Regions from separate parts of the Streptomyces sp. NPDC056452 genome, predicted to be linked through region 2. Evidence: riboswitches for the same ligand, from Rfam matches in the RefSeq annotation. Region 2 holds a riboswitch; each other region holds the start of a gene.

Region 1 (3,738 bases), on a different contig from region 2:
CCTCGGCCATGGCCACGGTCTTCGCCATGAGCCTGCTGCACCGCCGGGCTCTGGACCGGTGGGAGCGCCGCTCCGGTGAGGACAGGGCGGAGGCGGAACGCCTGGTGGCGGTCGCCAAGGGGTGGATCACCTGGCAGGCCCGCGCGGTCATCGTCGAGTGCCGTGAACGCTGCGGTGCGCAGGCGTTGTTGGAGAACAACGGCATGACGGAGCTGGTCACCGGGGTCGAAGGCGCCATCACGGCCGAGGGCGACAACCTCGCCGTCCACGCGAAGGCGGCGGCGGACATGTTCTTCGCCGCCGGACCGGCACCCGGTGACCCCTCGCAGGACCCGGCGGACGGGACCGGCAACATCCCGGCCGACCGGACCCCCGGTGAGCTGGCCGACCCCCGGTTCCTCGGCAGGCTCCTCGACGCGGTGGAGGAGATCTGGTTCACCCGGGCCAGGGAACGCGCGCTCCGGGCACCGCACGACGACGCGCTCGCGCGGTGGAACGCGGCCTCCGGTGCCGCCCTGCGCGGGGTCGAGGCCCACGCGTACCGACAGGCGGCCGAGGGGTACGCCGAGGCACTGGCCACGCTCCCCGAGGGGGCCGCCCGGGAGCGACTGGCCGAGCTGCAGCGGCTGTTCGCCCTCCAGTGGGTGGCACGCAACAGCGGGGACCTGCTGGCGGCAGGTCACCTGACCGCCCAGCAGGTCGACGAACTGCCCGAGGCCACCGAGGAACTGATCGCGGCCGTCGCCGCACACGCACCCGAACTGGTCGAGTCCTTCGCGCTGCCGGAAGAGCTGCTCGCCGACTGGCCGATCGCAGGACCGGACTACGCCGACGCGTACGACGACCCGGACGGCCCCTGGCACCGGGGCCCGGCCGAGCCCTCGCCGCCGGCCGCACGGTGAGCGGCCGACGGCCCGTCCGGACACCACCCGGTGCGGCCGGGGCCCGGCGTGTGCGCGAGGCCGCCGAGATCCTCGGCCTGCGGGTTGTCCTGCTCGCGTACTGGGGCACGGCGTCCGTACTCGCCCGCCGGCGTGGACGCCGCACGTGAGAGCCGGAGAATCGGTTCGGCGCAGGTCCTGACCCCGAGCGCAGGTCCCGGTCGAGGAGGGGCCGGTGCGGGGGACGCCCCACCCGCCGTGCCGGCCGCGGCCCCCGAGGCCTGCGTTCAGCTGCGTGATAGCTTGCAGAGGCCAGTCACACTCCACGTGGAGTCAGGGAATCCGGTGCGAAACCGGAGCTGACGCGCAGCGGTGAGGGGGACGGGCGGGGCCACGGCCACTGGACACCCTCGGGGTCCGGGAAGGCGTCCCGTCCGGATGAACCCGAGTCCGAAAACCTGCTGGCACCCGTTTCCCGTACCGGGAGCGGTGCTTCGTACCGGGCTCCGCGCATGAGCCCCAGGACGCAGAGGGACCCAGTGCCGCCCATAGCCAGTACCGTACGCCGAACCGCCCTGCTCACGGCGGGACTTGTCCTGCTGACCGCCTGCGGTGGCGGTTCGTCCGACAAGACGACGCAGGACGCCGGCGCCGCCGGTTACCCCGTGACGCTGAAGAACTGCGGACGCACCGTCACCGTCGCGGCCGCCCCGCACCACGCGGTCTCCCTGGACCAGGGGTCGACGGAGATCCTGCTCTCGCTCGGCCTCGCCGACCGGCTGGCGGGCACCTCCACCTGGACCGATCCGGTGATGAAGGGCCTGGAGAAGGCCAGTGCGAGCGTCCCCCGCATCGCCGAGAACCGGCCCTCTTCGGAGAAGGTCCTCGACAAGGAACCCGACTTCATCAGCTCCTCGTTCGAATCGACGCTCGGCAAGGGCGGTGTCGCGCCCCGCGAACAGTTCGAGGACCTCGGCGTCCCCACCTACGTCTCGCCGGCCGACTGCACCGCCAAGGACAACAGCAAAGGCGGGGACGGTTCCCGTACGAAGCCGCTGACCATGGAGAGCGTCTACACCGAAGTGCACGATCTGGCCAAGGTGTTCGGCGTCCAGGAACGCGGTGACGAGCTCGTCGCCCGCCTCCGGGCACGTATCGGCAAGGCGACCGCAGGCATCGAGGCATCGGACGCCACCCTGCTCTACTGGTTCGCCAACGCCGAGTCGCCCTACCTCGCGGGCTGCTGCGGGGCGCCCGGCATCATCACCGAGGAGCTCGGCGCGAAGAACGTCTTCGACGACACCCACGAGGAGTGGCCCCAGATCAACTGGGAGACCGTCGCCGACCGCAACCCCGACGTCCTGGTCATCGGCGACCTGACCCGCAAGTCGCAGACCGCCGAGAGCGCCGAGAAGAAGATCCAGTTCCTGGAGTCCAATCCCGCCACGAGGAACATGGACGCCGTCCGGCACAAACGCTACGTCCTCCTCAGCGGCCAGGCCATGAACCCCTCCATCCGTACCGTCGAAGGCGTGGAGCTCGTGGCCGCAGGGCTGCGCGGCTTCGGGCTCGCGGGGTGACCGACACCCGACAGGCCGCCGGCGTACGCGCACCGGAGGCACCGGTGTCACGCCCGGCCGGTGTCCGTGTCCTGCGCGACGGCCTCCTGTGGAGCTGCGGGACGGCGCTCCTGCTCCTGTCCGTCGCGGTCGCCGTCACCATCGGGCCCGCCCGGATCTCGGTCCCGGACGTCTGGTCCGCGGTGGCGGCCCATCTCGGCCCCGGGGACTCGCGGCTCAGCCCGATCCGGGACGGGATCATCTGGAACCTGCGCATGCCCCGCACCCTGCTCGCCGCGGTGTGCGGAGCCGGACTCGCGGTGTGCGGCACCGTCATGCAGTCACTGCTGCGCAACCCGCTCGCCGACCCGTTCGTCCTCGGTGTCTCCTCGGGGGCGTCCACCGGAGCGGTCGTGGTCGTCATCCTCGGAGCGGGTGGGGGGAGCGGTGTCGATCTCGGCCGGTGCCTTCATCGGCGCCCTCTGCTCGTTCGCCCTCGTTCTGCTGCTCAGCCACACGCTCGGCGGGACGACCGACCGGGTCGTCCTCTCCGGTGTGGCGGCGATGCAGCTCTTCTCCGCGCTCACCTCCTTCGTCGTGATGACCGCCGCCGACGCCGAGCAGACCCGCGGTGTGCTGTTCTGGCTGCTCGGCTCCCTGAGCGGGGTCGGCTGGACCGATGTGTGGATGTGCGCGGCAGTGCTCGCCGTGGCACTGCTGATCTGCCTCGGACACGCCCGTACGCTCGACGCCTTCGCCTTCGGCCAGGACGCGGCGGCCACCCTCGGCGTCCATGTCGCCCGCACCAGAATCGTGCTGCTCTGCACCACTGCGCTGTTGACCGCGGCGCTCGTCAGCTCGGCGGGCGCCATCGGCTTCGTCGGCCTCGTCCTGCCGCACGCGGCCCGCGCCCTGACCGGCTCGGGGCACCGGCGTCTCCTGCCGGTCACCGCGCTCGCCGGGGCGGTGTTCCTGGTCTGGGTCGACACCCTGGCCCGCACCGTCCTAGACCCGCAGGAGGTACCGGTCGGAGTGGTCACCGCCCTCATCGGTGTGCCCGCCTTCGTGCTGGTCCTGTACCGCACCCGGAGGGCCACATGACCGCCGCCGCGACCGAGGGCCTGCGGGCCGAGCGCGTGACGCGGGAAGCGGGCGGGCGGATCGTCCTCGACGGAGTGGACATCGCGCCGCCGCCCGGTGCCACGGTCGGACTCCTGGGGCCCAACGGATCCGGCAAGTCCACACTGCTCCGCATCATGGCCGGCGTCCTCGGCCCGGGCGCGGGCGCGGTGACCCTC
Region 2 (3,738 bases):
CACGACCCTGCCCGGCTCGGCGGTCTGGTTCGCTGTCCGGTTGGAGGCGTCCTTGAACGTCATCCAGCCCTGACCGGTCTGGGCCAGCGTCCGCATCATCCGGCCGTACAGCTCACGGGCGGGCATCGTTCTGCGGGCCAGGCCCTTGGCCTCCGCCGCACGGTATGCGGCATCGAACTCGTCGCCCCACAGGTCGACAAGCTCGGGGGTGTCGGCAGGGGAGAACAGCGACCACTCGGTGTCCGCGTCGACGCGCCGCATGAACTCGTCGGGGATCCAGTGCGCCAGATTCAGGTTGTGCGTGCGGCGCTGGTCCTCGCCCGTGTTGTCGCGCAGCTCCAGGAACTCCTCGATGTCCGCGTGCCAGGTCTCCAGGTACACGGCGGCAGCACCCTTGCGGCGGCCCCCCTGGTTGACCGCGGCGACCGAGGCGTCGAGCGTCTTCAGGAACGGCACGATGCCGTTGGAGTGCCCGTTGGTGCCACGGATCAGCGAACCCCGGGCGCGGATACGGGAGTACGAGAGGCCGATGCCCCCTGCGTGCTTCGACAGCCGCGCCACCTGGTGGTAGCGGTCGTAGATCGAGTCGAGCTCGTCCAGCGGGGAGTCCAGCAGGTAGCAGGAGGACATCTGCGGGTGCCGGGTGCCGGAGTTGAACAGGGTGGGCGAGGAGGGGAGGTAGTCGAGCCGGCTCATCAGCCCGTACAGCGAGGTGACTTCGTCCAGGGCGCGCTCGGAGGTGTCCTCGGCGAGGCCGGCGGCCACCCGGAGCATGAAGTGCTGCGGGGTCTCGATGACCTGGCGGGTGAGCGGATGGCGCAGCAGGTAGCGGCTGAACAGCGTCCGCAGCCCGAAGTAGCCGAAGCGGTCGTCGGCGCCGTCGTCGAGAGCCTGCCCGACCAGCGCGTCGAGGGCGTCCGCGTGCAGCGTGACGAACTCGGCCGTACGGTCCGCGATCAGACCCTCGCGGTGGCCGACGGCGACCGAGGCGGAGAAGGAGACGGCGCCCTGGCCGGCGGCCTCGTCCGCGATGGTGCGGGTGAGGAGCCGTGCGGCGAGCCGGGAGTAGGCGGGGTCCTCGGAGATCAGGCCCGCGGCGGCCTCGGTGGCCAGCGAGCGCAGCTCGGCCTCGTCCGAACGGGCGTTGCGGCCGCGCAGTGCGGCGGCGGCGACCCGTCCGGGGTCGGTGTCGGGCAGATCGACGGTGAGGTCGGTCAGGGTCCGCAGCAGTGCGGTCCCGGGCCCGTCGGGAGTGGCGTGCGTGGACTCGGCTGAATCGACCGCTGAAACCGGATCGGCTGGCGCGATGGTCACTGGGACTATCCCTCGCTCGGCTCGGGGCCGGCGGGAGCGGGGGCAGCCGGGCAGGACGACCCGGGTCGGGGCAGCACCGCGCGGCGTCCACCGGCCTTCCGCGAGGCCCGGACGTCTGGCGTCCGGTTCGGTCGAGCCGGACGCGCTGTCGGCAGGTCTTCGGACTCCCGGGTGCGCAGAAGCACACCGATCACACCGTTGCGGGACAGTTCCGGATTCGCACCGGATTCCCCTGCGGAGACAGCGAGCACGAGCATACATGTGGGGGCCGCCGGACATGGCAGCCCCCACATGTTGTGTCGTGCTCGATCAGAGCTCCAGGCGGAATGTCAGGAGGGAGATGTTCTCGACGGGCTTCCAGTCGCGTTCCGGAGTCCGTACGAAGCCCAGGCGCCGGTAGATCCGATGGGCGCCGAGCATGGCCTGCTGCGTCGACAGGACGAGACCGGAGACGCCCTCCGTGGCCCGTGCCCGGTCGATACAGGCCCGTACGAGCGCCTCGCCCGCCCCGCGCCCACGGGCTTCGCGGGAGACGGCCAGCATCCGGAATTCGGCCTCGTCCGCCCGGGCGATGTCCGCCCACGGGCTGCCGGGTGCCGCGTAGGTCACGCCGCCGAGCAGCGTGCCGTCACCGCCCACCGCGACGAGTACCTCCGCCTCGGCGGCCCGGCGCCCGACCGCGCGCAGTTCGGCCAGATAGGGGTCGTCGGCGCCGAAGTCCAGCAGCTCGTCCGCGAGATACGCCTCGGCGGTGATGCCGGCCAGTGCCTCGTGCTCCTGGAGGCCGACGGGCCTGATCGAGATGTCCATGGGCTGGAGTCTGCCGCAGGCGGAAGCGAGGGTCGAACTCCTTTGCGGCGGCCCGGAACGGAGCGGGCCGCCGCGCCCCCGTGGGGGACGTGGCGGCCCGCTGCGCAACCGGCTCTCGTCGGGACGGGGTCAGTGACCGCCGCCCGGGGCGCCCACGGTGGCCGGCGGGAGCTCCACCTTGACACCCGGGTCGCCCGCGTCCGCCGTGTAGTCGGACGGGGAGGTCTCGTCGATCCCGGCCGGTGCCTTCAGCGCGTTCAGGACGAAGGTCAGGACGACCACCACGACGACGTTCAGCACGAACGCGGTCAGACCGATGTAGCCGATCTCGCCGATGCCGGGGATCTCCTTCGAGGAGCCGCCGAAGTGCTTCTGGGTCGGGCTGGCGACGCCGTACGCGGCGACCGTGCCGTAGATCATGCCGACCGCCCAGCCCGCGATCAGGGCCCAGCGGTGGAACCACCGGGTGAACAGGCCGCCCACCAGGGCCGGCATCGTCTGGAGGATCCAGATCCCGCCGAGCAGCTGGAAGTTGATCGCGACCGTCTTGTCCATGGTGAGGACGAAGGCGAGCGCGCCGACCTTGACCAGGAGCGAGACCAGCTTGGAGACCTTGGTCTCCTCGGCCGGGGTCGCGTCGGGCTTGATGAAGTCCTTGTAGATGTTGCGGGTGAAGAGGTTCGCCGCGGCGATCGACATGATCGCGGCGGGCACCAGCGCACCGATCCCTATCGCGGCGAAGGCCACACCGGCGAACCAGTCGGGGAACATGTTCTCGAACAGCTGCGGAATGGCCAGCTGGCCGTTGTCCACCTTCACCCCGGCGGCGATCGCCATGAAGCCGAGCAGGGCCAGAAGACCGAGCATCAGCGAATACAGCGGCAGGATCGTGGTGTTGCGCCGGATCACGTCACGGCTGCGGCTGGAGAGCGTCGCCGTGATGGAGTGCGGGTACATGAAGAGCGCCAGCGCCGAACCCAGTGCCAGCGTGGCGTAGCCCCACTGGCCCATCTCTCCCGGGACAAGACCGGCGACGGGCTTCCCCGCGGCTTCGTTCTTGGTCGCGAACGCCTCGCCCGCCTTGGCGAAGATGTCGTCGAATCCGCCGAGCTTGATGGGGATGTAGATGATGGCCACCGCGATGACCAGATAGATCAGGCCGTCCTTGACGAAGGCGATCAGCGCGGGCGCGCGCAGCCCCGAGGAGTAGGTGTACGCGGCCAGTACGGCGAACGCGATCAGCAGCGGCAGGTCCTTGATGAACCAGTGCGTGGTCTCGCCGCCGCCGACGCCCATGACGTCCAGCACGGCCTGGATGCCGACGAGCTGGAGGGCGATGTACGGCATCGTGGCGAGGATGCCGGTGACCGCGACCGCCAGCGACAGCCCCTTCGAGCCGAAGCGTCCGCGGACGAAGTCCGAGGTGGTCACGTAGCCGTGCTTGTGCGAGACCGACCAGAGCCGCGGCAGGAAGGTGAAGATCAGCGGGTAGACGAGGATCGTGTACGGGACGGCGAAGAAGCCCGCAGCGCCCGCCGCGTAGATCGCCGCGGGGACCGCGACGAAGGTGTACGCCGTGTAGAGGTCACCGCCGAGCAGGAACCAGGTGACCCA
Region 3 (3,738 bases), on a different contig from region 2:
GCGGGCGGCCGCGACCAGGTTCTCCAGCGACGCACGGGTCTCGGGCCAGCCGCGGGTCTTCAGGCCGCAGTCGGGATTGACCCACAGACGCTCCGCCGGGATGGCTTCGAGCCCCTTGCGCAGGAGGGCGGCTGCCTCCTCGGCACTCGGCACCCGAGGGGAGTGGATGTCGTAGATGCCCGGCCCGGCCTCGCGCGGGTAGCCGTGAGCGGCCAGCTCGCGGGCCACCTGCATATGGGAGCGGGCGGCCTCCAGGCTGATGACGTCGGCGTCGAGATCATCGATCGCCTGGACGATGTCGCCGAACTCCGCGTAGCACATGTGGGTGTGGATCTGGGTGTCCGGGCGTACGCCCCCGGTGGTGAGACGGAAGGACTCGGTGGCCCACTCCAGGTAGGCGCGACGGTCGGCGGCGCGCAGGGGAAGGGTCTCGCGCAGGGCGGGTTCGTCCACCTGGATGACCGAAGTGCCCGCCGATTCGAGGTCGTTCACCTCGTCGCGCAGGGCGAGCGCAACCTGGCGCGCAGTGTCGCCGAGCGGCTGGTCGTCCCGGACGAAGGACCAGGCGAGCATGGTCACCGGCCCGGTCAGCATGCCCTTGACCGGACGGTCGGTGAGCGAGTTGGCGTACGAGGTCCAGCGCACCGTCATCGGATGCGGCCGGGAGATGTCGCCCGCCAGCACCGGCGGGCGGACGTAGCGGGTTCCGTAGGACTGGACCCAGCCCTGCTGGGTGGCGAGGTAGCCGGTGAGCTGCTCGGCGAAGTACTGCACCATGTCGTTGCGTTCGGGCTCGCCGTGCACGAGGACGTCGATGCCCGCCTTCTCCTGGAAGGAGAGGACGTCGCGGATCTCGCTCTCGATGCGCTGCTCGTAAGCGGCGGAGTCGATACGGCCGGACCGCAGATCGGCGCGGGCCGTGCGCAGTTCGGCGGTCTGCGGGAAGGAGCCGATCGTCGTGGTGGGCAGCAGAGGCAGGCCGAGGTGGGCGCGCTGCGCGGCTGCCCGCTCCTCGTAGGGCTGGGAGCGGCGGCCGTCCGTGTCGGTGACGGCCGCGGCCCTGGCCCGTACGGCAGGGTCGCGGGTGATCGGGGAGTTCGCCCGCGAGGCGAGGTCGGCCCGGTTGGCCGCGAGCTCCGCGGCGATGGCGCCGGTGCCCTGGGAGAGGCCCTTGGACAGGGTGACGATCTCCGTCGTCTTCTGCCGGGCGAAGGCGAGCCAGCGCAGGATCTGCGGGTCGATGTCCCGCTCGGCCGCCGCGTCCACCGGAACGTGCAGGAGGGAGCAGGAGGCGGCCACATCGACCCGGCCGGCGAGACCCAGGAGCGTACCCAGGGTGGACAGCGACCGCTCGAGGTCGTTGATCCAGATGTTGCGCCCGTCGACCACTCCGGCGATGAGCCGCTTGCCGGGGAGCCCGCCCACCGAGGCCAGCGCGTCGAGGTTCGCGGCGGCGGCGCCGGTGAAGTCGAGGGCGAGGCCCTCGACCGGGGCCTTCGCCAGCACGGGGAGGGCGTCGCCGAGCCGGTCGAAGTAGGAGGCGACGAGCACCTTGGGGCGGTCGGCGAGACCGCCGAGTTCACGGTAGGCGCGGGCAGCGGCGTCGAGTTCGGCCGGCGTGCGGTCCTGGACCAGGGCGGGCTCGTCGAGCTGCACCCACTGGGCACCGGCGGCGCGGAGGTCGGCGAGCACCTCGGCGTAGACCGGCAGCAGCCGGTCCAGGAGAGTCAGCGGTCGGAAGTCCGCGGCCACCCCGGGAGCGGGTTTGGCCAGCAGGAGGTAGGTGACCGGACCGACCAGCACAGGGCGGGCGGCGAGACCCAGCGCGAGGGCCTCCTTGAGCTCGGTGACCTGCTTGGTGGAGTCGGTGGTGAAGACGGTGTCCGGTCCGAGCTCCGGTACGAGGTAGTGGTAGTTGGTGTCGAACCACTTGGTCATCTCGAGCGGCGCGACATCCTGAGTGCCGCGGGCCATCGCGAAGTAGACGTCCATGGGGCATCCCCTGCTCGAGCGAAGCCGAGAGCTCGGGGAAGCGTCGGATCCGACGGCCGCACGGTGCCGCGGGGGGACAGCGCCGACCATGACGCTCGTGTCCAGGACGTGGTCGTAGTACGAGAAGTCGCCGGTCGGCACTTCGTGGACGCCGGCCCCGGCCAGCTGCCGCCAGGTGGAGCGGCGCAGGTCCGCCGCGGTCCGGCGGAGGGCGTCGGCGGTGACGCGGCCCTTCCAGTAACCCTCGACGGCCTTCTTCAGCTCCCGGTCCGGGCCCTGGCGGGGGTAGCCGTACACGGTGGCGTGCGCCGCCGATGCCGCTGCTGCGGACTTCGTTGTCACGGAAATCTCCTTCGCGAGACGACTCCTGAGATCCCGGGACGGGACACGGACGCGAAGGGAGGACGAACCGGACGGATCCTGGGCACGCCACGGCGTGAGGTTCCGTCCGGTATGTACGCCGACCCGCCCACGAGGTCACCGGGATATCCGCACGTGGTAGGTCACGTACGGGCAACTGGCAGGTCTTCGGACTCGCGGGCGCATCTGCCGGGGCAGATTCCTACTGGCCGTCGCTTCCCGGACTCCATTCGGAATCCAGTGCGTATGACGGAGGTCGTTCCCACTCACCGCTGCGGGGCAGTCCCGGATTCCCACCGGGTTCCCTCTTGCGACGCGCCTGCCTGGCGGACAGGGCGAACCAGTTGCACGGGCAAGGCTAGAGGGCGAGCCGCCCCTCGGCCGCCATTGTTCACACTCCGGAACGTGACGTGAGCCACCGGGATCCGTTCGGCGAGCCGTCGCCCTGGGCGCAGCAGGCGGATCCGGGCCCGGCCCCGGGCGGCTGACGGCACGCTCGTCCGGCCGGCATCCGGCCGACCGGATCGGCGCTACCCGGTGCGTCGCTCGTGGCGTGAACGTGCGAGTCGATAGGCGGCGTGGAGCAGCTCGCGGGTCGCCGTGCCGGTCCGGGGGCCCGGGTTCACCACCGCGAGCCAGCCGGCGGAGCCGTAGACGGGATGTGCGATCACGGTATCGGTGACGCCGGGGTCGTCGTCGACGCCTGGTTCGCGCGGCGCGTGGCCGGTCCGGGCGACGAAGGCTTCCTTCCCCGCCGCGATATTGACGCGGAAGGTGTCCGGGCGGTCCAGGCGCGAACTCGCGTCGCCCGGATAGTTCTTCGTCACGATCGTCGCGAACGGCTGGGTCGCTCCCGGCGCGACACCGCCAGGAGAGTAGTAGAAGAACGTGTCTCCCCAGCTGATCTCCGGTGAGCCGTCGTCGGGGCCCGGACTGATGGCCAGGACCCCGTCGAGGTTTCCCAGAAAGCCGATGATCTCGTCGATGTTCATGTCTTCAAGCGTTTCATTAATGTGCTCGTGGAGACTTTGAGGCGAACGACGGTCGGAAGGCAGGAGCACTGCTGGTGGGAACTCTCAAATCGCCGGTCATGCGCACCGTCGATGTCGCGCGTCGTGCCGGATGCTCGGTTCAGCAGGTGCGCAATCTCGAGCGCGACGGTGTCCTGCCGCCCGCGACGCGCACCACCGCGGGTTACCGGATCTACGAAGAGGTCCACCTGCACTCCGCGCTGGCCTACCGGGCCCTCGCCGTCGGCACAGGCCCGGTCGAGGCCAAGCGAATCGTTCGCGCCCTGCACCGGTGCCCGATCTCGGAGGTACTCGCACTCCTCGACGCGGCACACGCGCGACTCGACCGGGAACGGGCGCAACTCAGGCTCGCCAG
Region 4 (3,738 bases), on a different contig from region 2:
TCGTCTCGCTCGCCCACGGCACCAACGACGCCCAGAAGACGATGGGCATCATCACCCTGGCCCTGGTCACCGGTGGCGTGCTCGCCCCCGGCTCCAACCCGCCGGTCTGGGTCATCGCCTCCGCCGGTATCGCGATCGCGATGGGCACCTACCTCGGCGGCTGGCGCATCATCCGCACCATGGGCAGCGGCCTCACCGAGCTCAAGCCGCCGCAGGGCTTCGCCGCCCAGACCAGTGCGGCCACGGTCATCCTGGCCTCCTCGCACCTCGGCTTCTCCCTCTCCACCACCCAGTCCTGCTCCGGCGCCGTGATGGGCGCCGGTCTCGGACGCAAGGGGGGCGTGGTCCGCTGGTCCACCGCCACCCGCATGTTCATCGCCTGGGGCCTGACCCTGCCGGCCGCCGGTCTGGTCGGCGCGGGCGCGGAGTTCCTCACCAAGCAGGGCCCCTGGGGTGTCGGCGTGGTCGCCGTGCTCCTCGTCGCGGGCTCCGCTGCCATCTGGCTGCTGTCGCGCCGCAAGCCGGTCGACCACACCAACGTCAACGCGACGGACGCCGAGCCCGCGGGCGTCGTCACCACCGCCATCGCGGCCGTCAGCCCGCCGCCCGTCGGCTCCGGCGTCCCGGACCTCAAGACCACCATCCCGGCCCCGGCCCCGACGGCCGGATCCCCGGCCGACCCGGCCCGACCGGCCACGGTGTAAGGACAGATCCGTATGAACATCGACTGGGCAGCTCTCGCCTCCGTCTTCGGCGTCAGCCTCGTGGTCACCGTCGCACTGGTCGGCCTCTTCACCCTCGGCATCATCGGCCTCTCCAAGCAGGCATCGGCGGTGCAGTCCGGAGGGTCTCTCACGCTGGCGCGCACCGGCGCGTACGCCTGCTTCGGGCTGTGCGCGGCGGCGGTCGCCTACGGGATCTATCTGATCGTCGTCTGACCACCCCGGCGCCGAGCCGCCGTCTCCTCCCGTCGGGCCGGACACACCACGTGTGTGTCCGGCCCGATGTGCGTCTGCGCACACTGCACTCCCGCAGGTCAACGGCAGGTTGACGGGCGTTCACGGGGCGTGGTGGACTGCCGGTGCCATTTACGGCGACAGGAGAGGAAGCCGGTGCGAATCCGGCGCGGTCCCGCCACTGTCACCGGGGAGCAGGCCCCCACACGGAAGTCACGGTCCGGCACGGACTGGAAGGCCGGGGGAACTGCGGATCCGGAAGCCAGGAGACTCTCGTCGCCGGTCACGTCGAACCAGGGCGCGGACCCTGAGTTAAGGACATCTGCCATGCCTGGCTGCCGTGCGTCGGTCCCTGTGTCACCCGCTCCGAAGGTCGTTCGAGGCACGACGGCCGGCTGAACCGTGCGAGCCGACCGCATCTTCGCGTACGGCGCCACCGCCGGATTGATCGGCGACCTGCTGCTCGGTGACCCCCGGCGGGGCCACCCCGTCGCCGCCTTCGGGCAGGCCGCGGCAGGCGTCGAGAGCCGGCTGTGGCGCGATCACCGCGGCTGGGGCGCCCTGCACGCGCTGGTCTGCGCCGGGGGCGCCGCCGGTGCCGCCGCGCTGGCCGCTCGTGCCGTACGGAACCGTCCCGCCGCGGCCGTGGCGCTGACCGCCGCCGCCACCTGGTCCGTCGTCGGCGGTACGTCGCTGGGGCGGGAGGCCCGCGCCATCGGCGGCGCGCTCGCCGCCGGTGACATCGAGGTGGCCCGCGAGCGGCTGCCGCACCTCTGCGGACGTGACCCCCAGGCCCTCGACGGACCCCAGATCGCCCGCGCGGTGGTGGAGTCGGTCGCCGAGAACACCTCCGACGCCGTCGTCGGCGCCCTGGTGTGGGGCGCCATCGGCGGTGTCCCGGGCCTCGTCGGGTTCCGGGCCGTCAACACCCTCGACGCCATGGTCGGCCACAGGTCGCCGCGCCACCGGCGCTACGGCTGGGCCTCGGCCCGTCTCGACGACCTCGCCGGCTGGCCCGGTGCCCGCCTCACCGCCGTGCTCGCCGTGGCCGCCGGCGGCCGTCCGCGCGAGGCCGTGCGGGCCTGGCGGGCCGACGCGGGAAAGCACCCGAGCCCCAACGCGGGCCCGGTGGAGGCCTCGTTCGCGGGTGCGCTCGGCGTGCGCCTCGGCGGGACCCTCGCGTACGGCGGGCGGGTCGAGCACCGGCCCGTGCTCAACGGGGCGACCGGCCGGGACGTGCACGTAGCGGATATCGAACGCGCGGTGCGGCTTTCGCGCCGTGTGAGTGTGCTGGCCCTCGGCGTGTGTGCGGCCGCGCGGCTGGCCTCGGGAAGGAGAGGCCGGGCATGAACGGCGGACAGGGCGGCGGGCTGCTGGTCGCGGGGACGACCTCGGACGCGGGCAAGAGCGTCGTCACGGCGGGTATCTGCCGGTGGCTGGTGCGCCGGGGGGTGAAGGTCGCGCCGTTCAAGGCGCAGAACATGTCGCTGAACTCGTTCGTGACCCGCGAGGGTGCGGAGATCGGCCGGGCCCAGGCGATGCAGGCGCAGGCCGCCCGGGTGGAGCCGAGCGTGCTCATGAATCCGGTGCTGCTCAAGCCCGGCGGTGACCGCTCCAGTCAGGTCGTCCTGATGGGGAAGCCGGTCGGCGAGATGAGCGCGCGCGGCTACCACGGCGGGCGCCAGGAATCGCTGCTGGGGACGGTCGTGGACTGTCTGGAGCAGCTCCGGGGCACGTATGACGCCGTGATCTGCGAGGGGGCGGGCAGTCCGGCCGAGATCAATCTGCGGCGCACGGACATCGTGAACATGGGCATCGCGCGTGCCGCCCGCTTCCCGGTGCTGGTCGTCGGGGACATCGACCGGGGCGGGGTGTTCGCCTCGTTCTTCGGTACGACGGCGCTGCTGAGCGCCGAGGACCAGTCGCTGGTCGCCGGGTACCTCGTCAACAAGTTCCGCGGCGATGTGTCGCTGCTGGAGCCCGGCCTGGACATGCTGTACGAGCTCACCGGGCGCCGTACGTACGGGGTGCTGCCGTTCGCCCACGGCCTCGGCATCGACGAGGAGGACGGGCTGCGGGTGTCGATGCGCGGCGCCGTGCGGGAGTCGGTCGTCGCGCCGCCCCACGGGCAGGACGTCCTGAGGGTCGCGGTGTGCGCCGTGCCGCTGATGTCGAACTTCACCGATGTGGACGCGCTGGCGGCCGAGCCGGGCGTGGTGGTGCGGTTCGTGGACCGGGCCGAGGAGCTCGCCGACGCGGACCTGGTGATCGTGCCCGGTACGCGCGGCACGGTGAAGGCGCTGGCGTGGCTGCGCGAGCGGGGGCTGGCCGACGCGCTGCTGCGGCGGGCCGCCGAGGGGCTTCCGGTGCTGGGGATCTGCGGCGGGTTCCAGGTGCTCGGTGAGTCCATCGAGGACGAGGTGGAGTCGCGGGCGGGGCTGGTCGACGGGCTGGGGCTGCTGCCGGTGCGGATCCGGTTCGGCCGGGAGAAGGTGCTGGGCCGGCCTGTCGGGTCGGCGCTCGGAGAGCCCGTGGAGGGGTACGAGATCCATCACGGGGTCGCCGAGGTGCGCGGCGGCGAGCCGTTCCTGGACGGGTGCCGGGTGGGCGCCGTGTGGGGGACGCACTGGCACGGGTCGCTGGAGAGCGATGCGTTCAGGCGGCGGTTCCTGGCGGAGGTGGCGCGGGCGGCCGGACGGCGGTTCGTGGCGGCTCCGGACACGAGTTTCGCGGAGCTGCGGGAGGAGCAGCTGGACCGGCTGGGGGATCTGATCGAGGAGCA

What was found. A riboswitch is a leader RNA that binds a small molecule or an ion and turns the genes downstream of it on or off. The one in region 2 is predicted to bind cobalamin.
Region 1: another riboswitch for cobalamin. It lies ahead of ACFQ6X_RS22545 (ABC transporter substrate-binding protein); the one in region 2 lies ahead of ACFQ6X_RS28700 (ribonucleoside-diphosphate reductase subunit alpha).
Region 3: another riboswitch for cobalamin. It lies ahead of metE (5-methyltetrahydropteroyltriglutamate--homocysteine S-methyltransferase); the one in region 2 lies ahead of ACFQ6X_RS28700 (ribonucleoside-diphosphate reductase subunit alpha).
Region 4: another riboswitch for cobalamin. It lies ahead of ACFQ6X_RS21970 (cobalamin biosynthesis protein); the one in region 2 lies ahead of ACFQ6X_RS28700 (ribonucleoside-diphosphate reductase subunit alpha).

The regions. Positions count from the first base shown of each region.
Region 1 is NZ_JBHTRI010000023.1:35,888-39,625, forward strand. Features, by position in the region: gene ACFQ6X_RS22540 (acyl-CoA dehydrogenase) at 1-902, shown strand, start outside; cobalamin riboswitch at 1,178-1,362, shown strand; gene ACFQ6X_RS22545 (ABC transporter substrate-binding protein) at 1,394-2,461, shown strand; partial or broken gene ACFQ6X_RS22550 (FecCD family ABC transporter permease) at 2,506-3,541, shown strand; gene ACFQ6X_RS22555 (ABC transporter ATP-binding protein) at 3,538-3,738, shown strand, end outside.
Region 2 is NZ_JBHTRI010000035.1:6,500-10,237, reverse strand. Features, by position in the region: gene ACFQ6X_RS28700 (ribonucleoside-diphosphate reductase subunit alpha) at 1-1,314, opposite strand, end outside; cobalamin riboswitch at 1,447-1,578, opposite strand; gene ACFQ6X_RS28695 (GNAT family N-acetyltransferase) at 1,624-2,124, opposite strand; gene mctP (monocarboxylate uptake permease MctP) at 2,254-3,738, opposite strand, start outside.
Region 3 is NZ_JBHTRI010000026.1:47,912-51,649, reverse strand. Features, by position in the region: gene metE (5-methyltetrahydropteroyltriglutamate--homocysteine S-methyltransferase) at 1-2,334, opposite strand, end outside; cobalamin riboswitch at 2,494-2,712, opposite strand; gene ACFQ6X_RS24435 (DUF6194 family protein) at 2,883-3,344, opposite strand; gene ACFQ6X_RS24430 (MerR family transcriptional regulator) at 3,419-3,738, shown strand, end outside.
Region 4 is NZ_JBHTRI010000022.1:53,881-57,618, forward strand. Features, by position in the region: gene ACFQ6X_RS21960 (anion permease) at 1-704, shown strand, start outside; gene ACFQ6X_RS21965 (hypothetical protein) at 717-938, shown strand; cobalamin riboswitch at 1,102-1,229, shown strand; gene ACFQ6X_RS21970 (cobalamin biosynthesis protein) at 1,359-2,306, shown strand; gene ACFQ6X_RS21975 (cobyric acid synthase) at 2,303-3,738, shown strand, end outside.